One region of the Epibacterium sp. ABZ3_068 genome, then DNA from elsewhere that is predicted to be linked to it. Evidence: riboswitches for the same ligand, from Rfam matches in the RefSeq annotation. Region 1 holds a riboswitch; each other region holds the start of a gene.

Region 1 (5,639 bases):
CCGCCACCAAAGGTCACTGTTTCTGCGTGTTTCATATGCTCTTTATCACTTGCCTGTTTTTTGGAATTTCTTGAGGTGCGATTTAACCTTTTGGAACCCCATTCAAATTATCCCACAGCGAAGTTTTCGCAAAAAATCGTTTCATTGCCAACATTTTACCGGAAACTTCCCCCTATGGTTGCGACACCCCCCCAAAAATGGTGAATTGTTAAGATTCTACACTTTGCACATGCTTTAAACACTGTTTCAATGGGTGAGAACACCGAAGAAATCCAGGGGCGGGCAAATCAGAAATGCGCCAGGCTACGGCAAAATGACAGGAACGCAAACGCCTCCGAATAATCCGGTGGCCCGGTTGCGCCTGATGGCAACAACCGACTTACATTCCCATCTTATTGCCCATGATTACTATTCTGACAATTCGAACATCGCTTTAGGTCTCACACGTGTCGCAACCTTGATCAAACACGCCCGTACCGAAGCGGCCCAACAGGGCGCCGCCACGGTATTGGTGGACAATGGAGATGGGTTTCAGGGCGCTCCGATCGGTGAAAACATCCTGCAGGGTGAGAAACAGAAACACCCTCTGATCACTGCCTTTAGCATTCTCGATTACGATGTGATGGGGCTCGGGAACCATGATTTCAATTACGGTCTGACCACTTTGGGCCGGCTCTTGAAAGATGCGCCCTGCCCTGCAATTTGTTCAAACATGAGCGCAATTCAGAGAGGTCTGGAACTCCCCTTCCAAGACAGCGCCATTCTGGAACGACAGATCCCGGCAATGCCCGACAAGCCGCCTGTCCGTATCGGCGTGCTTTCGGTCTTGCCTCCGCAAACCGTAGTCTGGGACGCCCATTACCTGGAAGGTCGGGTTGTTGTTCAGGACATGGTCAACGCGGCCAGGGATGTCGCCCGGTCGCTGCGCGCGCAGGGATGCGATCTGGTGGTTGCCCTCGCGCATACGGGTCTGGGTGAACATGACGCTGTTTTGAACATGGAAAACGCCCTTCACCCGCTCAGCGCCCTACCCGAGATCGATGCAATCGTTGCGGGCCATACCCATTTGGCGCTGCCGGACAAAACCCAACCCAAAGACAGCGCGGTGGTGATGCCCGGCGCATTTGGCAGCCATTTGGGCCTTATCGACCTGTCACTGAGCTGGGTTGATGACCGTTGGCGTCTGACAGAGGCTCAGGCTTCACTGCGCGCGGTTGCTCTCAGTAACGGTGAACTGGTCGAAGAAGAGACTGCGCTCAGAGACGCGCTGATGGATGACCATGAAAAAGCCTGCAAACGGCTCGACCAACCGGTTGGTACACTCTCTCAACCATTGCACTCGTTTTTCACCTTTTTCTCACATGACCGGTCGCTGGAGCTGACCGCCTGCGCGCAAGCGGCCGCCTTGCGAGTCTATATCCAGGGCACGCCGGCATCGGACCTACCCATGTTGTCGGCGGTTGCACCGGGAAAATTCGGCGCCCGCGCCGGCCCCAGCTATTACACCGATGTGCCGACGGGCCCGGTGACCATGCGCCATGTAAACGATTTGCAGGTCTTCCCAAATCAGCTGCGCGCAGTGGAGATTTCCGGCACCGAGCTTGCCGACTGGCTTGAAATGTCCTCGGGCATATTTAATCGTATCACCCCAGGCAGCCAGAACCACCCTTTGGTCAATGATCAACGCGCTGGTCACAACTATGATGTGATCTTTGGCGTGGAGTACGACATCGACCTGACCCAGCCCATACGCTTCAACGCAACCGGAATTTTGGTCGACCCAACCGCCAGACGCATTCACAACCTGCGCTGGAACGGAGCCCCCGTTCGCCCCGATCAGCGCTTCTTGGTGGCTGTAAACAGCTACCGCGCCAGTGGCGGCGGGCATTTCAATATGGTCCGATATGCGCCGCAGGTCTCATTGCCGCCGGTACATCTGCGGGACGTCATCCGCGACTATATTGCCGGTCATCTGCGCCGGGATCCCTTGGAAAACGCTCCCTCTCCATGGCATTTCTCCCCGATCGGCCAGGCCACTCAGGCGATTGCCCTGACTGGCCCCGCAGCCACCCAGCATTTGGACGAGCTGCCTGCCAGCCGTGTGTCACTCTTACCCGTTAATTCCGAAGGGTTTCTGGAACTGCGCCTGCAGCTCTAACCTGACTGCGCGCGGCAAGCCCCTCTTTTGCACGGAACTGTTCCTGTTTTTTGTCATCCCCTTGTCATTCTTTGATCCGCGCTCTATATCCGGATTCGAGAGGTTGGCGCGGGCGAGCGCCTCGCCAACCTGGTCAGGTCCGGAAGGAAGCAGCCACAACGAGCCCCGCTTGGGTCGATGTCCAGCCTCTCACCTTATCTCCGCACACAAACCCATCAGCATGTGGTCGGAGCGCAATTGCGCACCACAAGATTTCGTTTGACGACTCGCCTCCGCCCCCGCTAGCCATGGTGCAGATGGTTCTTGTGCCCACTGCTGTGGAACAGGATGAAAAGGGAACACGGTGCGGAGCCCCTTTGCGCGTTGCAAAGGTTTCTCCCAGTCCGAGACTGCCCCCGCAACTGTAAGCGGCGAGCTGCCCCGAAATGAACCACTGGCCCTTTGGTGAGAGATCACACTGGCCGGGAAGGTTCGGGGACGCATTGACCCGCAAGTCAGGAGACCTGCCATCCGTACTGAAACTCGAAACCGGGCGGGGTGCTCCGGGACGGGATCTGCGCATGGCTGAACCACAGCAAAAACGCCCGGTCTACGTTCCCAATTACCCGACCCAAATGCGCGGAGGGCGCGATGATCTGGACCAATGAAACGCATGATTGTGCGGCGACACATTGTATGAAACTGGGCCGCCCCTGCCCGGCTGTCATGCGAATGATCAAGGCGCTCAGCGCCAGCATGACGACAGCAAAGGGTGTAACCGAAGATAACTTTCAGATGACCGGGCAGGCCGAGCTGAACGCCTGCCCCGAGGGCTGCATGGCCCGGTTTGTGGCATCGCACTATCGCATTCGGGTGTTTTGCGACGTAGAGGACACCGCGGATCAATCTGATCTGGACCTGTTTGCAGATGTCATGCTGTGCAAAGACGGCGCCAACGCAGTTGCACTTGCCCCTCTCCCGGCGCGGCCACGGGCGCTTGCGCAGGCCATTCCACATAAAGCAAAGACCCAGAACGTGCTGCAGGAGCGGATATCTGCCACTCGCCCCGGCTGAGATTTGCGTCCTAAACCCTGCGCGCGCCGATGGCCCAGGCCATCTGTTCGTCCGTTTCTACAGCACAGGGGCGGATCGCGCGCAGCCGTTTCAGCGCTGAATGCGGCTGTTCGCCGGCTTCGATCATCAAACGCAAAACCGCCATCCCCGACCGGCCGCATCCGCCCTTGCAATGAACCAGAACCCGACCGCCTCCAACCAATGCCCTGCGCGCTGCATGGCTGGCCTTGGGCCATTTGAACAAAACATCCGGCGGCGGCGTGCTGAAATCGGGCACCGGCAAGTGAAACCACCGGCTGGCCATGCTTTGAATGTCAGAGCCAAGCGTCAGCGCGCCCACGGCTTCATGCTCGGGCGTAGTGGTCATTGACAGGACCAGCCCCGGTTTCCAATCGTTTATGTGCTGCAAATCCGCCCAGTAATCGCCAGTTGCTCCGGGCAATCGGCACAAGGCCAAGTTCCCATTCGCCACCGAAAGGGCATGTATTGTCAGCGTGTTTTGACCCGGTTCAATTGGTCCTGAACCTTTGGCCGGTGTTGACGTGCGTTCCATCCGCATCAGCGCCTCCCCAGCTGGGCTAGAGTTCCGCCATTCCCACCCCTAAACTCTAACTCTGGAATATGTCATAAACCTAGAACTTTCTTATAAAAACGGCTGGATCCCGGGTCGTTTGCCAATATGCCATCCCACCGCCAGATGAGCAGTGGACGAATACAGCCCGCTTGCCTAGTTTGTGACAAATGATCAAACGACGCGAATCCGGCGGAGCATTATGACTGACACCCCTGCGGCAGAGGCGGGCACCCAGCCCAAATATCAGGTACTTGCGCGCAAATACCGGCCCGAGACCTTTGCCGATCTGGTGGGCCAGGACGCAATGGTGCGCACCCTCAGAAACGCCTTTGAAACGGGCCGGATCGCGCAGGCCTTTGTGATGACCGGCATCCGTGGTACCGGCAAGACCACTACCGCGCGGATCATCGCCAAGGGGATGAATTGTATCGGCCCCGACGGCACCGGGGGGCCCACAACAGAACCCTGCGGCGTCTGTGAACATTGCAAGGCGATCATGGAAGGCCGGCATGTCGATGTGATGGAGATGGACGCGGCCTCACGCACGGGTGTCAATGACATCCGCGAAATCATCGACAGCGTCGCCTATCGCGCGGCCTCTGCGCGCTACAAGATCTATATCATCGACGAAGTGCACATGCTGTCGACCTCAGCCTTTAACGCGCTGTTGAAAACGCTGGAAGAGCCGCCGGCCCACGTTAAATTCATCTTTGCCACCACTGAAATCCGCAAGGTGCCGGTCACGGTGCTGTCACGGTGCCAGCGGTTCGATCTGCGTCGGATTGAACCCGAGGTGATGATTGCCCTTTTGCGCAAAATCGCAACTTCTGAGGGGGCCGAGATTGCGGAAGATGCGCTGGCACTGATCACCCGCGCTGCCGAAGGCTCAGCCCGGGATGCAACCTCGCTGTTGGATCAGGCCATTTCACACGGCGCGGGTGAGACCACCGCGGATCAGGTCCGTGCCATGCTGGGGCTTGCAGACCGGGGCCGGGTTCTGGACCTGATCGATATGATCCTGCGCGGCGATGCGGCGGCAGCCCTGACAGAACTGTCCTCACAATACGCCGAAGGCGCGGATCCACTGGCGGTGCTGCGCGATCTGGCCGAGATCACTCATTGGGTTTCTGTGGTTAAAATCACACCGGATGCCGCAGAAGACCCGACCATCAGCCCGGACGAGCGCGCGCGGGGTCAGGCTATGGCCGAAGCCCTGCCGATGCGGGTGCTGACGCGTATGTGGCAGATGTTGTTGAAAGCGTTGGAAGAAGTCTCCTCGGCACCCAATGCGATGATGGCGGCAGAGATGGCGGTAATCCGCCTGACCCATGTGGCCGATCTGCCCAGCCCGGAAGAGTTGTTGCGGAAACTGCAAGACACTCCGCCCCCCCCACCCTCTGGCGGCCCAGGTGGCGGGATGCCCATGCAAAGCATGGGCGCGCCTGCGGCAAGCGGGGGGGGCGCGGCTTCGGCTTACGCCTCAGCCGCGCCGCAAGGTGCACCGGGGGGGAGCCCAAATGGCGGCCCAACCCTGTCGCAAGCAGGCTCTGGCGCGATGGCCGCCCTGGCGCCCGCAACCAATCTGGCCCTGGCCCGGTATCCTACGTTTGAACATGTGGTCGAGCTGATCCGCAAACATCGCGATGTGAAACTTCTGGTCGAAGTCGAAGGCGGTGTCCGGCTTTCGTCCTATCAGCCGGGGAGGATTGAGTTCACCCCCTCGGCGTCTGCCCCGCGCGACCTGGCCGCACGTCTTGGAACGGCGTTGCAGAACTGGACCGGCAATCGCTGGGTCGTCTCCATTGTGGATGGCTGTGACGCAGAAACCATTGCTGAGCTGCGCGACGCTGCGGA
Region 2 (5,639 bases), 100 kb from region 1:
GTCGGGCCAGCGGTCTTGGAAGGCGGCGGCGATCACCGCTAGGACCAGCGAAAAGGCGATCGAGAACACCAAAGCAAGCCCCAGCAACATCAGAGTCGCTGGCAACCGCTCCATGAGCTCCTGCGTGACCGGCGCCTGGCTTGTAAAGCTTTGCCCCAGATCACCCTGAAACACGCCACTCAGCCAGGTTATGAACTGAACAACCAGCGGTTCGTTCAATCCCAGCGCTTCGCGCGTGGCTTCGATTTCCTCAGAGGTAATGTCTTGCATGCCCCGCCCCAAAAGCACCCGTTCGGCCACATCGCCGGGCGCAAGCGGAAGGATCGCCCAGACGATCACACTGGCGGCCAAAGCCGTCAGGAGGGCCTGGGCGGTCCGCAGGAGGACAGCGACCGCAAGGCCGCCGCGCTCTATTATGGTTCGTAACCAAGTCACTGTTTCGGAGCGGTATCGTACTTGATATGGTTCCACGCCACGGCGGGGACGTAATTGGACCAAGCATCGCTTGTGAGCGCGCGTTCAACCAGGATCGTTGCATTGAACACATAGGGATCCTCGTCAACAAGGATCGTTTGAATCTCGCGCAGCAATTCGTAGCGCGTTTCCTCGTCAACAGTCACATCCAGCGTCTCAATGAGCTTTTGGATACGATCGTTGCAATAGCCGCCGTAGTTCCGGTCGCCCTCGCAAGCAACGTAGCGGTTCAGGAAACCGCTGACCGAGCCGACAGTGGCAGTGCCCGTTGCAACCATTGCCAGGTCCCAGTCAACCAGATCGTTCATGGTCGCTTCCGTGACGCTATCGACCGAGACGATCTCGGATTGGATTCCGATGGCGGCCAAATACGCCTGCATCGCCGTCGACAGTGGGACCAGGTCGGGCTGCTGCGGATAGATCATCAACGTGACCGACAATGTCTCCCCGTCACGCCTGCGCGTGTCTCCATCGCGGAGCCAGCCCGCCGCGTCGAGGAGCGCATTTGCCTCATCCACGTCATAGCGATAGTTTTCAACCGCCCAAGGGAAGCGGGGGTTGTACAGCGATGTGGCCGGAATCTTTGCGCCATGAAATACATCGTTTGCAAGCTCCTCGTAGTTCACAGCCAGCATAACGGCTTTGCGCACCGCAATCTCTTCGAAGGCACCGTTGGTCACATCCATGGCGGAGAGGAACCCGCCCGTTGAGGGGGCCCCAAGAGCAAGGTTCACGTTGGGCGTCACCGCAAACACCGGGGCGGCGGCAATGGGCGGATAAAGGGCGATGTCCACTTCGCCGTTTTGCACTGCCAGAATGCGTGCGTTCACATCCGATACAAACCGCAGCTCAAGGCCGGCCATAGCTGGGGTGCCTTGCCAATAGTCATCGTAGCGCTCTGCAATCATACGCTGGTCGTTCAGGTCCACAACCTTGTACGGTCCTGTGTGGATTCCCGCCCCCTCAAGCGCCTCATAGTCCTCACCTGCGGCCAAAACCGGCGCCACATCGATGATCATAAGACGGCTCTCATGGGCCAAGATGCTGGGCATCTCGGGAACCGGCACGCCGGTATTCACGGTGATTTCCAAAGGGCCCGTCTGCGTGAATGTCGCTTCAGCAGGTAAGACGGCCTGTGTACCCGAATTGCGCGCGCGGTGGTATTCGATTGCTGCCAATACAGCGGGGACGTCCATGACCTTGCCGTTCTGAAAAGTGATGCCGTCTCGGATCGTGATCACCCAGGTCGTATCATCGGTACGTTCAACGCTTTCAGCCAGCCAGGGCGTGATCGTCCCATCAGGCTGAAACTTCATAAGCAGTTCACCTTGACCGAACTCTTGCATCCAGAACCCTTGGCTGACCGGGTCCATGGACCGGATCTGAAAGCTTGTCGCCATCTTAATGATGTCCTCAGCCAGGGCGGGAACCCCCGCCAGCGCAACCGCGCCGCCGAGCAAGAGGGATTTGAGTGTCATGGATTTGTCTCCTAAATTTAGGCCAGTGTCGCGCATGCCGCCTTGGCCGTATGAAATCTGAGGTCGTCCGCAGTGCCGCCATATACCAGCACCTCGCGCACGAAACGGCGCGTGGCCGTAACGTCGGGCAGCCGGTACCAGTGGCCATGCGGGTAAAGCGCCAGCACAGGGCCGCGATTGCAGGGGTAGATGCAACCGGTTCGCGTTGTCAGGCAGCGGTCGAAAACACCCGCCGCCTTCAGCTCGTCTTTCAGCATATGGGTGAAAGACGCCGCCCCATGGATCGCACAGCGCGGCCCAGTGCAGACCAGAAGGTGAAAGTCAAAATCGGGAGGATCATTCCACCCGGGTTTGCCCAAGCGCGGGGTCACCCCCTCAATGGGTTTGGACGGATCAGGATGCGCCAGAGAGGCTGCCGTGAAGGCCTCCAGAGCATCGGTGTGGCGTGCAGGGTCCGGCCCCAGCTCCAACCACGTATCCGCGTTTTGCCCGCGCGTTCGCCACTCCGCCATAACGCCCGGCAACCACGCCAAAAGGCCTTCTGGAAATGGGATACCAAAAGGCTGCACCCGGATGCGACGGTGACCTTCGGCCCGCATAGCATCCAGAGCGTCCATCAGGCTTGGGCCGCCTTCTTCCAGACGGATAAGGCGCGCAGGGCGTGACGTGGCATTGAGTGCGGCCGCTTCGAGCCGCTTCAAAGCCCCTTTGCTCAACGAATACGCTGACACCACTAACAAGATCGCGTCCGCATCAGAGGCTTTGCCTAGCCGGTGTTGGGTGACGTCCATCCGATCCTCCGCGACGATGCAGGGGACCAAAGGAATCCGAAGCTCAGTAAAGGTAATCTGGCCTTTGTCATCTCGGTTCTCCTTCCCGGACACCCCGCCCGGTTTGATTTGCGTTGAAGCACCAAAGGTGCCCGAGATGGCAGGTCTCCTGACTTGCGGGTCCTTGCTTCCTCAAACCTTCCCAGGCCACAAACGTTTGGGCCCAGTGGTGTTTCAGAGGTCGCTCACCGCTTACAGTTGCGGGGGCAGTCACGGAGTTGGCGCCTTTTGGCTACACCTCACCGTGTTCCCTTTTCATCCCGGCAAAGGCTTGTGCCAACCGGGAACCATCGGCGCCAATTGAGATCAAATTGCGAACACGGTCAAGATCAAGAATAAGCAAAACGGCCAAAAGTGTTTTGTAATGCTAAGTTACAATCTTAGCCCCGACTGAGCGGCGACCCTGTTCACCTCGTGCATTTTGTTCGAGCCGTGAATGTCCCGTGCGGTTACAGCGTTGCGCCGCTCGATTTGAGGTTTTGTGGCTTCACGATAATGCTGCGCTTGCACAGGTCCAGATTGCCCGCGTCTGGTTGGTCTGATCGCAGCTCGACGAGAACAGGGGCGACAATCGAAATTGACGTTGACGAGTAGCTGCTCTGACGACACATTCCGCACTGAAGATAGATCGGCGCGACAAGGGCTGTGTTGCACAAATCGGTGCTTGACCGAACTTCGCCTTTCCCCGGACAGACTTATCCTACGGGCTCTGTGACGGGTATGCCAATAGCTGTGTAACGGTTGAGCACCGCGATCCGAACGAGAAGTTCGGCAACTTGTCGGTCGAAGTCTCGAGCCATGAGGCCTTGGCCGAGGAGTTTGACGCAGTTCATCCATCGACCGGCAGTGCATTTCGGCACGAAAAGCCACGAGAGGTTTCATTTCTGCGCGGCTGCGGCGGTAATAGCCGGTCAGTTTTCACCATAAGGCGCGACCGAGATATTGGCACGCTCTCTCGGCTTCGTTTCGTGCGATGGCGCCCGCTGTCTTCGGCTTCCAAAGCTGCGCATTCTTGCGCGGAGGGATGATGGCGGCGGGTCTCATGCACGCAGCCCGGACAGTCGCGACCACCCTTCCCGAGATTGGCTCAAAGCGTTTACCGCAGGGATTTCCCCCTATCTTACAGAGGGCGAGCGCATTGTTGGTGAGAACCTCTACGCGCGCCACTCTGTCGTATATGATAAGCTGCTCTCATACTTTTGGGCTTCGCTTGGATCGTGGATGAAGAGGTTCAACCGTCGGATTCGACTTTGGCTCGGTTTGAAGAATTGCGCGTGCAAGTGGTTACGACGCTCTATCGCGGCCCGTACCGGAATGGCCTTTTTGACGACCTTGCAAAGTCGCTCGATCTGACGAGGCAGGAGGGGTTCGTAGCTCGCACGGCAGAAGCATTCAAGGAAAGGGCGATGCCAGAAAACGTGGGTAAGTATGTGAGGGAAGGACACGTCCAGTCAGAGGTCCATTGGATGAAGGCCGAACCCATACCTAACAAGCTGGCTGACTGAACAGCTGCTTTGTCCGCATGGTCGCCCTTGATGAATAGCATGTTAAATGTCCGCTGTAGCGAACATCGATAGTCGCACGATCTTGCTACGATTGGACCTTACCTCATCAACAACCGGGGTGTTATTCGCGGCTAACTGTGCAGATGAGAGACATTCCGATGCAGTTACCTGATGATGGGGGCGAATATCGGGGATACATTCGATCTATGATATATCAACTTATAACCGGTTATATCGCATGCTGGATGTAACCGGCTATAGGTCATGTTGACCAATACTGCGCTTTGCATGAGTGACCGTACCGGATTTTAAGGTGTCCTCACTCCACATTAGCCAACGGCCCTAAAAAAAAGCCGTTGGCATGGTTGGGTTACGGTTTAGGAAATATGGCTTTCTTCACCGAATAGGGCAGTCTTGGGATTTTTGAAAAACGAACCGATCTGGAACGCATCTCCACCTGAGAACCGGATCAAGAGGGCGCATGCGGCTAGAAATGCAAACTCTCTTTTGATCGCATTGAGGTTGTCCCAGACTGACTTGGCCAGATCCAGTTTACCAAAGCAGTAGATTGCTAGAACTACAAACGCGGCAATTGCAGCAAATCGTACCGCGTGACCAGATAGCAGTACAGCGCCAATTGCGATGGAAATCAGCGGGAAACCAATCCAAGACTTCACATGGTCGAGACCAAAGAAAAACCCGCCTGCAAGAAAGACAATGCCGACGGAAAGGCGCATTAATAACCCTAAGGAGGCCCAGCGGTCGGACACGGTCACCGATCCGCGACCAAAAAGCGAGTGGTCTAAGCTAAACTTTCCTGATCCAACCATGGCTAGGGCAAAGCAGAAACCAGACAGACCGATGTCTCGGATTTGCACGATGAGCGCTGGCGTAAGGTAAGTTGCATCGGTCAGCACTTGGTTTGGCGTCGTGACGACGGGAAGGGCAGCTACAAAGGACCACATCAAGAGTGCGAATATTATTGCGAGCGGACGGATAAAAATACCCAGAAACAGGGCAACCCCGGCGAACAACTCGAATCCTGATAGGGCTGTCATAAAGGCCCAAGGCGTCAGAGAACCATCCGCGAACAGGTAACTTTGGAAGAATTCGTTGATGTAGCCATTGGGTGCTAAATAGCGGCTGGTCAAGGCCTCGGCGCGGTCTGGATCAAGAGCACGGGATAGTTTCCACCAGCCGCCGACAATGAATACTGATCCAATGCCAAATCGCAAAACAAGCGCGATCAAGCTGATGTCTTGCAGGGACAACTGACTGGGCCCTGCCGAGCTGAGGTGTTGCCATAGATTTTTTGCGTCCAGCATGGACGTTTTTTGCTGTGTCATTCAGAC
Region 3 (5,639 bases), 1.7 Mb from region 1:
GCGCCTCTGCCCGGATGTCTTCGATCAGGCGGTCGCGTCGCGCTGGATCAAGCCCATCGGCGGTCGAGTATTCGTCCAGAAGGCTTTCGAGCCGTCCCATGCCTTCGGGCAGGTTGGTCTGCGCCAAAGGGGGAGGTAAGTGGCCAATCGTGATGCCCGCAATCCGGCGCTTGGCTTGCGCCGCTTCGCCTGGATCATTGACAATAAACGGATAGATCACCGGCAGGCGGCCAATGAGCGCCTCGGGCCAGCAGTTGCCGGACAGGGCCACTGCCTTGCCGGGCAGCCATTCCAGAGTGCCATGTGCACCAATATGCACCACCGCGTCGATTTGGCGCTGGAGCCAAAGATAGAAGGCCACATAGGCGTGGCGCGGGGTCCGGTCGAGATCATGATAATCATCGACACGGGTTTTCACTTGACCTCGTTCCGGTTGCAGGGCGATAATGGCGTTGCCCGCCTTCAAGGCGCGGAACCGGAAATTCTGCCCGTCACAGTCGGCATCATCTTCCGGATTGCCCCAAGCGGCACAGAGGTCTTCGCGCAGGCTGTCGGGCAGATCGTGCAATGCGGCCAGATAGTCGTTTAACGGAAGTTCCAGAACCTCTTTCATAAGACGCAGCCCTGCGTTTTTCGGCGTCTCGACCCCATAGCCTTGAGCTGCAAGCTCCTGAAGGATCGTTTCGCAGGAGGCCAGGGCATCCAGCCCGACCGCATGTGCGAGGTTGTGATCGCGCCCAGGATATGTCGACACAACAAGGGCGAGGCGCTTGTCCTGGTTGGCCTTTGTCGCCAGTGCTAGTTGTCCCGTTATCCGGTCAACCACGGCCCGTATGCGGTCTGGGTCTGCGCGATGAGCGAAACGGGAATATTCCAGATCAGGGTCCTTCTTTCCCGGTGCTTTGAAGCTGACCACACCGGCAAAGATGCGCCCGTCGACCTCTGGGAGAACCACATGCATCGCAAGGTCTGCAGGGGACAGTCCCCGGTTGGCCTCGGCCCAATCCTTACGCCGTGCAGTGGAGAGCGCGACTTGGAAAACGGGGCAGCCGGTGGTCGAGAGGGGGGATGGGCTTCCATCCCGCCCCTGAGCGGAAAACGCCGTGGCATTGATGATCGCAGCCGGAGAAAGCCCGGGCAGACAATCGCGCAGCCATTGCGTGGCGGCGGGCGATTTGAGACTGGTTGCAAACGCCCCAAAAGCGGCATAGCCGCGTGCGCGCAATTCGTAAATGAGCGCATCCACCGCTGCAGTATCCGCAGAGGTCAGATAGGAGCGGTAGAACGTCACAAGGATCAACGGTTTGCCGTCGCTGTCCAGATGGTCAGTGACACCCAGGTCGGGGTCGTAAAACCCTTGATCCGGCATTGTTTTAACGCCGCGCACTGGGCCTGCATAAAGCCCCGCAGCCAGCGCGAGTTGCGCCAAGGCAGCCTGGGCCGCAACGGCCCCCCCGGCGTCGCAAAGATGCTGCAGACGGCGCAATGTTGATGCGGGCAGGGTGGAAAGGTCATCCAGACGCGGGTCCTCGCGACCATCTGCAGGCAGGACCGCCAAGGCAATCCCCTTGCGCCGGGCGAGATCTTGAAGAGTGGCCAGCCCATAGGGCCAATAGCTTTCCCCGCCGATCAGCCGAACAAGAATTCCCTTGGCCCCGTCCAACGTCTGTTCCGCATAAACGTCCACAGACAGCGGATGCTTCAACGCGATCAGATTGGCGAGCCGCAAAGAGGGTAGGCTTCCGTCGGCTCTGTGCCAGCCCGCCGCAAAAGCACCCAGGTCGCTGTCTGAAAATGACAGCACAATCAGGTCTGCAGGCGTTTGGCCCAGATCCTGTGGTGTGTCACTTTCATCTAGCCCGTGGCTTTCGCGGAAGACGACGTGCATGGTGGATCAGGCTCCCAGATCTGCGTGGATACCCGCAGTGTCGATATTGTCGTGTTCCGCAATCACCACCAACTGGGTCTTGCGCTCCTGGGTCCCCCAGGGCTGATCGTATTGGGCCCGCAGACGTTCGCCAACGGCCTGGATCAGCATCCGCATCGGTTTTCCTTCAACCGCGACATAGCCTTTGACGCGCAGAATCTTGCGCTTTCGGGCCATCTCGATAATGCGATTTTGCAGGTCTTCAGGATCAGAGACTTCTCCCAATTCGACCACAATGCTCTCAAACTCGTCATGGCTGTGATCATGATGATGGTGGTGATCGTGTTCATCATCGTGTTCATCATCGTCATGATGGTGGTGATGCTCGTGGTTCGAGGGGCGGGCATCCAGATCATCTTCGGCCGCCGCTTCAAGGCCCAGGACAACACGCGGATCAATCACCCCTTCGGTCATCGGCAGGATCGGCAACTGGCGCGGGGCTTCTTTCTCGATCACGGCGCGTGCGGTGGCAACACCCTCCTCACCCGCCAGATCCGCCTTGGACAACAGGATGATATCCGCGCAGGAGATCTGATCCTTGAACAGCTCTGACAAAGGTGTTTCGTGGTCGATGCCCTCATCGGCCTCGCGCTGAGCCTGTACCGCGTCCAGATCCGTGGCAAACTGCCCTTTGGCAACAGCCTCGGCGTCGGCCAGTGCGATTACCCCGTCCACAGTGATCCGGGACCGGATGGCAGGCCAGTCGAAGGCCTTGAGCAAGGGTTTGGGCAGGGCGAGCCCCGAGGTTTCAATCACGATGTGATCCGGAGTTTCGGGCAGAGCCATCAACTGCTCGATGGTCGGGATAAAGTCATCTGCCACGGTGCAGCAGATGCAGCCATTGGCCAGTTCCATAATGTTTTCGGCAGGGCAGTTTTCATCCGCACAGGATTTCAGGATATCTCCGTCCACGCCTGCGGTGCCAAATTCATTGACCACCACAGCCAGTCGCTTGCCTTGCGGGTTTTGCATCAGATGGCGGATCAATGTGGTTTTACCAGCTCCAAGGAAGCCGGTGACAACAGTGACTGGGATTTTGTTGAGGTTGGACATTGGTTTTAGGCCTCAGGCAGCTTCAGAGGAGGAATGCGGGCAACAGTTTGCTTGCGAAAAATCTGTGGGCGTTCACGCCAGGGAACCAATCCGTCTGTGGTTTGGGCATAGGCTGCGACACCTTTCAGAATGTCTTCCACATGTTCATTTGGGTCCATGTCGCCATAGACATAGGTCCAGCGCTCGGCACCGCCGCTGAGAACCATGGAACATCCTCGGGTGCACGCCGAGAGGCATTCCACGCCTCGCAAAGTAACACCTTCGGGCAGTCTGGCTTCTGTTAAAGCCTCAAGCATCACTGCACCAGGGCGGGGGCCTTCAGGGTCCACATCCGCACGGCGGCAGGTGGTGCAGACGGTCAGCATTACCTCGCCAGATTCACGTGTGTCGGCCATTGTGTGCCGCTCCTTCCTGTTCTGTGGCTAAAAAGGTGCTGCCAGCGGGGCGCAGTTTACGTGTTGCCCTCAACCGGTTGCAGAACACCCCGTCCGCCCGTTGTTCGATGTGCTGGCAGGTCTCCCGGCTTGCAGATGTCACCTGAACGTCAGGCGGTGGCCTCCATCCTTCCCGGGAAAATCCCAGTGGTTTGCGGAAGCCTCATCCGGTCACGGTCGCGGGGGCGGCTGTGCTTGGCAGATTGCGCTGCTGTCACATTCCCTCTTCGCCCAAGGCACGCCTTGGGAACCAACATAAAACCCCTTGCGCTATTGCGCCCTTCCTTGTCAAGACATGGCAAAACCCGAAGGAGCATCCGATGAGTGAGACGTCCGAAAAAGTCATTTCCCATGAAGAGGCCGAACGCCATGCGTCCAAAATGGCCAAGAAGAAGGCCGCGCGCGACAAGATGATGAAGACCAAGGATGGTGAAAAAGGGTTGATCATCGTCCACACAGGGCCGGGAAAAGGTAAGTCCAGCTCGGGCTTTGGCATGATTATGCGGTGTATCGCCCACAAGATGCCCTGTGCCGTGGTGCAGTTCATCAAAGGTGCCTGGGCCACGGGTGAGCGGACACTAATCGAGGAAAACTTTGGTGATCTTTGTCAGTTCTATGCAATGGGAGAAGGGTTCACCTGGGAAACCCAGGATAAGGTGCGTGATATTGCTGCAGCGCGGAAGGGCTGGGAGAAAGCCAAAGAAATGATCCTGGATGAGCGTAACGCGATGGTTCTTCTGGATGAGATCAACATCGCGCTGCGGTACGAATATCTCGATCTTGAGGAGGTCCTGGAATTTCTGGTGGAGCGTAAACCGGCGATGACCCATGTGGTTCTGACCGGGCGTAACGCAAAAGAAGAGCTGATCGAGATTGCCGACCTTGTAACGGAGATGGGCCAGATCAAGCACCCATTTAGGGCAGGGATCAAAGCGCAGAAAGGTGTAGAGTTTTGATGTGCTTCCTGCAGGGCTTTGCCCTGCTGGCCTGACCAAAGGTCAGGCCAAGCCGCGCGCCAGAGAGCTGGAGCCAAAGGCTCCAGCTCTCTGGCGCGCGGCGCCCCCGTTTCAACCGACAGGCACCAGATGATTGTCCCACGCGGTTGCTGCGGTTGTGATTGTGTGTGTGTCATTGTGTGACAGGTTCAGGATCTGACCTTGACCGGTGGTGGCGATCCATCCGGCTGTGTTTCCAGTCAGGCCGCAGACATCAGTAACCTGATGCTCCTGAACAAGATCACCAGATGCGGTGTTCATAATCTGCACCCGGTCCCCACGGGGAGATGAAACCGCCACCTCCGTGCCCTTGGCAGAAAAGGCGATTGAACCGCCATATCCATTCAGATTTCGCAGGCGCGGGTCTCCCTCAGCCAAAAGCCGCGGCGGGGCGTTGCGCCTGTGCAGGCCCACGATTGGCGCAAGCTCGCCCAGGTCACCCTGCCATTGCATCGCGAAGCCAACCGTCCCGTCCGGTGACAGCGCAAGGTGGCGAATTGAGTTCAGATGCAGATCTTGATCCAGTTTCATTTGTTCCAGGATCTCGCCAGAAAAGCTCAGATAGCTGAGACATGGCTCCATTGTCGGCAGGTTCAGCTTGGCGCGGCCACTGTCCGGGTGTGTCTCTATTCCGCCGTTGGCAACGACCAAATAGCCCTCCGGGTGGCGCAGAATATCATGAGGTCCGACGCCTCCTGACGAGAAGCTTGCGATCCGCTGGTAAGTCTTACTGTCCCAGATGCCGATCACACCGCGTGCGTTTTCGTAATCATTCTCGGTCGTGAACAGCTGTTGCCCGTCTGCCGAGAAACAGCCATGGCCATAGAAATGATGACCTTCGGGCGGGGTGAGGCGGGTAATCTGAGCTCCCGTGCGGCAGTCCAGAACATCTGCAAAACGCCCCGGACGGCGGGCAAAAGCAATGATCTCGGGGTGGTGAGGGTGAGCGCTGGCTGCATGACCCCGCCCTGGGAGGGGGTGGCGAAACACCACATCTCCGGTCGCAGTCAGGCCGGCCAATATATACTGGCCGCTGGGCTCAAGCCCTGCTGTGACAAAATCTGGATAGCCTACGTCCGCCCAACTGGCCTGCGGAGCGATGCCAGCGGCCAATAGCCCTGTCAGAAATCCACGACGTGTGGCCATTTCAGTCTCCATCCAGTGAATTGAAACCTGCGGCTACACCCAGGCGGGGCCCCAGTTCTGCCGTCACAAAGTCACGCAGCTCTG
Region 4 (5,639 bases), 1.7 Mb from region 1:
TGACGCCTGATGTGAAGCGCAGGGCCGTGTCGGACGTGATGGATCGGCACGGCCTGTCTGAGCGTCGGGCGTGCGAATTGGCGGGCCTGCATCGGTCTGTTTTTCAATATGAGAAGCAGGATCAGGGCGATGACGCCCTGCGCAAACGACTGCGTGAACTGGCGAACGAGCGCCGTCGGTTCGGATATCGCCGTTTGGGCATCCTGTTGGCCAGAGAGGGTTTTGAGGTGAACCACAAGAAACTGTTCCGGCTCTACCGCGAGGAAGGGCTGGCCGTGCGGCGCAGGCGTTCTCGTAAGCGGGCTCTGGGCACGCGCAGGCCGATCCTGGTGCCTGAACGGGCAAACCAGCGCTGGTCGTTGGACTTCGTGTCAGATGCCTTCGCAGACGGCCAACGGTTCCGCGTGCTGTGCATCGTGGATGACTGCACCCGAGAAGCACTGGCTACGGTCGTGGATCGCTCGCTGTCGGGTTCACGCATGACCCGAGAACTGGATGAACTGATCCGCCGACGCGGTCAGCCCGACATGATCGTCAGCGACAACGGAACGGAAATGACATCTCATGCTGTGCTGCGATGGTGCCAGGACACTGGCGTTGGTTGGCACTACATCGCGCCAGGAAAGCCCATGCAGAATGTAAGCGTTGTATCCAGGGCCCGAAACAGCTCCCACAACGCTACCAGTGTTATGCAATAATGCCTCAAAACAAATGAGGTCGCGGCATGGATCAGTCAGGACAGTCTTTCGAAGTCTACGGTTTCAAAATCGAGGTTCACGCCGGAGGGCGCCGCGTTTGGCCGCCAAGTTTCAAAAGGTTCGTAGACAGCGGGCTAAAGAACGGCGAGCTGTCAGTACGTGAAGTCATGAAGACTTGCAAAGTTTCGCAGTCACTCATCTACAAATGGCGTTCTGATGTCCGACGGTCCAAGGGCTGCAAAACTGAAGTACGCGAAGAAAAAACGTTCGCAGAAATTCTGATTCGAGAGGATTCAGAAGATTCAATAGACACATCTGAGATCATTTTGCGCAGCGACCAGCTAGAGATTTCGCTACCTGCCTCCTACCCGGTGTCCGACTTACTGCAAGTAATCCAAACGCTCTCATGATCTCGCCTTCCGGAAACTTCAAACTCTACCTCGCTTCCAAGCCCGTTGATTTTCGCAAAGGAATGGACGGGCTAGCGGCAATCGTTCTGAATGAATTTGAACTGGACCCATTCAGCGGCGCCATCTTCATATTTCGCGCGAAACGGTCCGATCGTATGAAAATTCTTGTTTGGGATGGGACAGGTCTCGTCATGACCTACAAACGAATTGAAGGCGCCGGTTTTGTTTGGCCGCGAATGTCAGATGGCGTTATCACTATCAACCGTTCCCAATTCGAGGCCCTGTTTGAAGGCTTGGATTGGCAGCGCGTCGTTCCTCGGCATGTTCGGAAGCCGGTGGCAATCTAAATTTACAATGCAGACCTTGGCGCAGATTGCGGCGAAGATCCGGTTTGAGCCCAATTCTACCGAATGCTGCGCCTGATCTCAGCGGCAGCTATGCGAGGAAAGTTGCGTTTCCAAGGTCGGCACTAGTCGACGCAATGGATCAGCCTGACCGAGCCATTTCAGACGTTCCTCAGCATCGAAGAAGCCACAGTGCCGCAGGACCAAAGCAGCTGTTCTGCGGTAGATGCACTGATTGAGGTTCACCGCCGGCAGTGAGTCTGGCATGCAGTTCATCTGCTTCAATCATATACTGCGAGATACGTATGCACCTTTGCTTCCGAGTAAGGACTTTGAGCCTAACCGCATCAGTCCTCCATTTCCCGAAGTAGTATTCAGTTTTAACAGTTTAACGAAATCAGTTTCTCGCGATGACGCCTTTTGGCGCCCTCTCTAAGCCGTCTCACTAGACTTTGGCGCTTGACAGATTAAGTTCAGTTTGCCTAAGTCCTGGCCATTCTGGTCCGGCTGGGAGACCATCCGGTTAAAAGGGAACACGGTGAGGTGTAGCCAACAGGCGCCGAATCCGTGACTGCCCCCGCAACTGTGAGCGGAGAGCAATGCTGCGGTATGCCACTGCCCCAAGGGGCGGGAAGGCGCAGCAAAGCCTCGACCCGCAAGTCAGGAGACCTGCCAGGATGATCACCCTATCGCGGTGCGGGGCGCGCCGAAGATAACGGACCTTCCGTAGTGGTGGCAGTTTTCACCGTCTGCGGGGGCATTGCCTTCCAAAGACCAGAATTATGAACATGCTGCCCGGCATGGGCAGCCGCTTGGCCTGTGCTTGCTGCGCGGGCCGGGAGGAATGGAATATGCGCAAGGCAAGCCTGTCCCTAGCCGCGGCCCTGGCCGCCGCCCCTGTAATCGCGACCGCCCAGGATGACGAGGTCACCGATCTGGGAGAGATCATCGTCTCCGGCGGCTTTACGCCGGTCGAGGCCCAAAAATACGGCCGCTCAGTCTCAGTCCTGACCAGCGAAGAAATCGAAGATCGCGGGACCACCACCGTCCAGGACGCGCTGCGTTCGGTCCCCGGCCTGATGGTGAACGGCTCCGGCGACAGTTTTACCCAGGTCCGCATCCGCGGTGCCGAAGCCAATCACACTCTGATCCTGATCGACGGCGTCGAAGCCTCGGGCGGTGACAGCGAGTACATTCTTTCCGGCCTGGACACTGCCAATATCGAGCGGATCGAGGTTCTGCGCGGCCCGCAGTCGGTGTTCTACGGCTCCAACGCCTCGGCCGGTGTGATCAACATCATCACCAAGTCCGGCGGCATCGGCACGGAATACGGCGGCAGCGCGGAAGCAGGCTCTGACGGCTACCGGGCCTCGGCCCGGGTTTCGTCGCGGACCGAGCGCGGCGGTATCGCCTTCAGCTTCGCCCATGACAATGACGACGGCTATGACACCTCGGGCGATGGCGGTGAAGAAGACGGCATCCGCCGCAATACACTGCAATTGAAAGGTGACTACCTGGTCACCGACCGGCTGAAGATTGGCTTCAACTTCCGCACTTCGGATGAACGCTATGACAGCGACAGCACCTCATTCACCGCAACGGACGCGGCCAGCTATGTCGTGGATGATCCGACGCAATTCAGTGACCGGGATGAGCAGCTGGCTCAGGTCTATGCTGAACTGGACACATTAGGCGGCCGCCTAAAACACCGCCTGTCAATCGAACGCACTGACTTTGACCGGTCCTTCAATGGCGGTACCCCGACCGAGACCAAGACTGAAGCAGCAAAGTACCTGCTGAGCTTCGGCCTGGACGGGCAGCAGGCTGATCAAGCAGACCATCTTCTGAACGCAATGCTGGAATGGGAAGAGGACTCCAGCAGTTCCAACCCGGCCTTTGCGCGCGAAACCAATTCGATTGCCCTGGAATACCGCGGCAGCTTTGCCAACGGCCTGGACCTGCAGCTCGGGGTGCGCCACGACAGCAACAGCGTATTCGAAGACGCCACCAGCTGGACCGCCAGTGCTTCCTACACGTTTGCTGGCAGCGGCGTGCGCCTGCACAGCTCGGCTGGCACCGGTGTTGTGAACCCCTCTTACTTTGAGCTGTTTGCCAACAGCACCTTCGGCTCCACCACCTACCTCGGCAATCCGAACTTGCAGCCGGAGGAAAACCGCAGCTTCGATTTCGGGATTGAGGTGCCGTTCCTTCAAGGGCGCGGCCTGGTTGATGTGACCTATTTCGACGAGACGCTGACAGGCGAGATCGAGAGCTACATGGTGAACGCAACCACGTTCTCCTACCGCAACCAAGCCGGTGACAGTGATCGCAAGGGGGTTGAGCTGGCTGCAAGCCTGGAAGCCAGCGAATACCTCGATCTGCGCCTGTCCTACACTTATCTGGACGCCACCAACCCCAATGGCTCGGTTGAGATCCGCCGCCCGGAGCACGAGCTTCTACTGAGTGCCACACTGGATACTTTCAACGGCCGCGGCTCTGTCACCACGGACATCCGGCATGTGGCAGGCAATTGGGACAGTCAGTTCTTTGGCTCCTTTGCCACCGCTGAGCTGCCGGATTACACCACCGTTGATGTGGCTGCTCAGTATGAGCTGACGGATAACGTGGTGCTGACCGGGCGTGTCACCAACCTGTTCGACGAGGACTACGCGGACGTCTGGGGCTACGCCAAACGCGGCCGCGCCGCCTATATCGGCGTACGGGCCTCGTTCTGATCCATGCGCAAACTGCCCGGCATAATCCTTGCTCTTCTATGGGCCGCCACCGGTACTTTTGCCGGGCCATCGCGCGTGGTGTCGATGAACCTCTGCACTGACCAGCTGGCGATGCTGCTTGCGGCGCCCGGCCAGCTTGCCTCGGTCTCCTACATCGCGCAGGACACACGCGCCTCGGCCATGGCGGACGCGGCCATGGCCTATCCCGCCAACCACGGTCTGGCCGAGGAGATCTATCTGTTGAAGCCTGACCTGGTGCTGGCGGGTGCGTTTTCGACCCGGGCGACCACGGATATGCTGCAACGCCTTGGCGTGCCGGTGGTGGTGTTCCAGCCTGCGGATTCGCTACAGGATGTGCGGGAGCGGATCCTGAAAATGGGCAAAGTCCTGGACCGCGAGGAAGCTGCCCGCGATCTGCTGGCCGACTATGACAAGCGGCTTGCCTTGTTGCAGGGGGCCGAAGGCGAACGCCCGCGCGCCGCGCTTTATGCCGCCAATGGGTTCACCTCCGGCAGCCGCACCCTGGCAGGCCAGATTCTGCGGGCGGCGGGGCTGCGCAATATCGCGGATGAGCTGGGCTTTGGTGGCTCCGGCCACATGCCGCTGGAAGTGCTGGCGATGTCGGCGCCGGATCTCCTGGTCGCAACATCCCCCTATCCGCGCGCCTCGCGCAGCGAGGAAAATCTCGCGCATCCGGTGGTGCGCCATCTGGCCGCCCGCAGCGGTGCCGGACAGATCCGCGACGCGGATTGGGTCTGCGGCACCCCGCATGTCTTGCGCGCGGTCGAGGCCCTCGCTGCAGAGCGCCGCCTGTTTGTGGCGCAGGAGGACCGCAAATGACCCGTCTGATGATCGCCCTCAGCGTCACGATGCTGGTGCTGTTCCTGCTGTCGCTCACGGTGGGACCGGCGGATGTGCGCGCGACCGAGAGCCTGGCAGCGCTGTTTGATGACGGCTACGGACCGCTGACCCTTGTGATGCGGGAAATCCGGCTACCGCGCGCCTTGCTGGCAGTGATCATCGGCGGCGGGCTTGGGCTGGCGGGGGCGGCCATGCAGGGCTATCTGCGCAACCCGCTGGCAGAGCCGGGATTGATCGGCGTGTCCTCCTCGGCGGCGCTGGGGGCGGTGCTGGCGATCAATGCCGGGCTGGCGGCGAGCCTGACCCTGGGCCTGCCACTGGCGGCGCTTGCCGGAGCTTTGGCGGGGGTGTTTCTGGTGATGGCGCTGGCCGGACCGCAGGGAGACTCGCTGACGCTGATCCTGGCGGGGATCGCGATCTCGGCGATCGCGGCGGCGCTCACGTCGCTGGTGCTGAACCTGTCGCCCAATCCCTTTGCCGCCAATGAGATCGTGTTCTGGATGATGGGCTCGCTGGCGGATCGTTCGATGCTGCATGTCTGGCTGGTGCTGCCCTTTGCGTTGACGGGGGCGGCAATCCTGCTGGCGCTTG

The links. A riboswitch is a leader RNA that binds a small molecule or an ion and turns the genes downstream of it on or off. The one in region 1 is predicted to bind cobalamin.
Positions count from the first base shown of each region.
Region 2: linked by a shared signal. The riboswitch ahead of ACXAEW_RS08785 ((2Fe-2S) ferredoxin domain-containing protein) and the one ahead of ACXAEW_RS09300 (hypothetical protein) in region 1 are both predicted to bind cobalamin.
Region 3: linked by a shared signal. The riboswitch ahead of ACXAEW_RS01085 (DUF1636 family protein) and the one ahead of ACXAEW_RS09300 (hypothetical protein) in region 1 are both predicted to bind cobalamin.
Region 4: linked by a shared signal. The riboswitch ahead of ACXAEW_RS01310 (TonB-dependent receptor plug domain-containing protein) and the one ahead of ACXAEW_RS09300 (hypothetical protein) in region 1 are both predicted to bind cobalamin.

Region 1 covers NZ_JBSWUV010000001.1:1,932,204-1,937,842, reverse strand. Annotated here, with positions in the region: gene nudC (NAD(+) diphosphatase) at 1-35, opposite strand, end outside; gene ACXAEW_RS09315 (5'-nucleotidase C-terminal domain-containing protein) at 314-2,158, shown strand; RNA gene ffs (signal recognition particle sRNA small type) at 2,255-2,353, shown strand; cobalamin riboswitch at 2,439-2,683, shown strand; gene ACXAEW_RS09305 (hypothetical protein) at 2,641-2,805, shown strand; gene ACXAEW_RS09300 (hypothetical protein) at 2,789-3,211, shown strand; gene ACXAEW_RS09295 (protein-tyrosine phosphatase family protein) at 3,222-3,764, opposite strand; gene ACXAEW_RS09290 (DNA polymerase III subunit gamma/tau) at 3,985-5,639, shown strand, end outside.
Region 2 covers NZ_JBSWUV010000001.1:1,829,329-1,834,967, forward strand. Annotated here, with positions in the region: gene ACXAEW_RS08775 (ABC transporter permease) at 1-435, opposite strand, end outside; gene ACXAEW_RS08780 (ABC transporter substrate-binding protein) at 432-1,952, opposite strand; gene ACXAEW_RS08785 ((2Fe-2S) ferredoxin domain-containing protein) at 1,970-2,743, opposite strand; cobalamin riboswitch at 2,865-3,089, opposite strand; partial or broken gene ACXAEW_RS08790 (hypothetical protein) at 3,478-3,814, opposite strand; gene ACXAEW_RS08795 (DoxX family protein) at 4,665-5,633, opposite strand.
Region 3 covers NZ_JBSWUV010000001.1:212,910-218,548, reverse strand. Annotated here, with positions in the region: gene cobN (cobaltochelatase subunit CobN) at 1-1,888, opposite strand, end outside; gene cobW (cobalamin biosynthesis protein CobW) at 1,895-2,980, opposite strand; gene ACXAEW_RS01085 (DUF1636 family protein) at 2,986-3,375, opposite strand; cobalamin riboswitch at 3,471-3,684, opposite strand; gene cobO (cob(I)yrinic acid a,c-diamide adenosyltransferase) at 3,735-4,370, shown strand; gene ACXAEW_RS01075 (DUF1513 domain-containing protein) at 4,482-5,555, opposite strand; gene ACXAEW_RS01070 (imelysin family protein) at 5,557-5,639, opposite strand, start outside.
Region 4 covers NZ_JBSWUV010000001.1:258,234-263,872, forward strand. Annotated here, with positions in the region: partial or broken gene ACXAEW_RS01300 (IS3 family transposase) at 1-683, shown strand, start outside; gene tnpB (IS66 family insertion sequence element accessory protein TnpB) at 1,105-1,455, shown strand; cobalamin riboswitch at 1,935-2,143, shown strand; gene ACXAEW_RS01310 (TonB-dependent receptor plug domain-containing protein) at 2,235-4,187, shown strand; gene ACXAEW_RS01315 (ABC transporter substrate-binding protein) at 4,191-5,027, shown strand; gene ACXAEW_RS01320 (FecCD family ABC transporter permease) at 5,024-5,639, shown strand, end outside.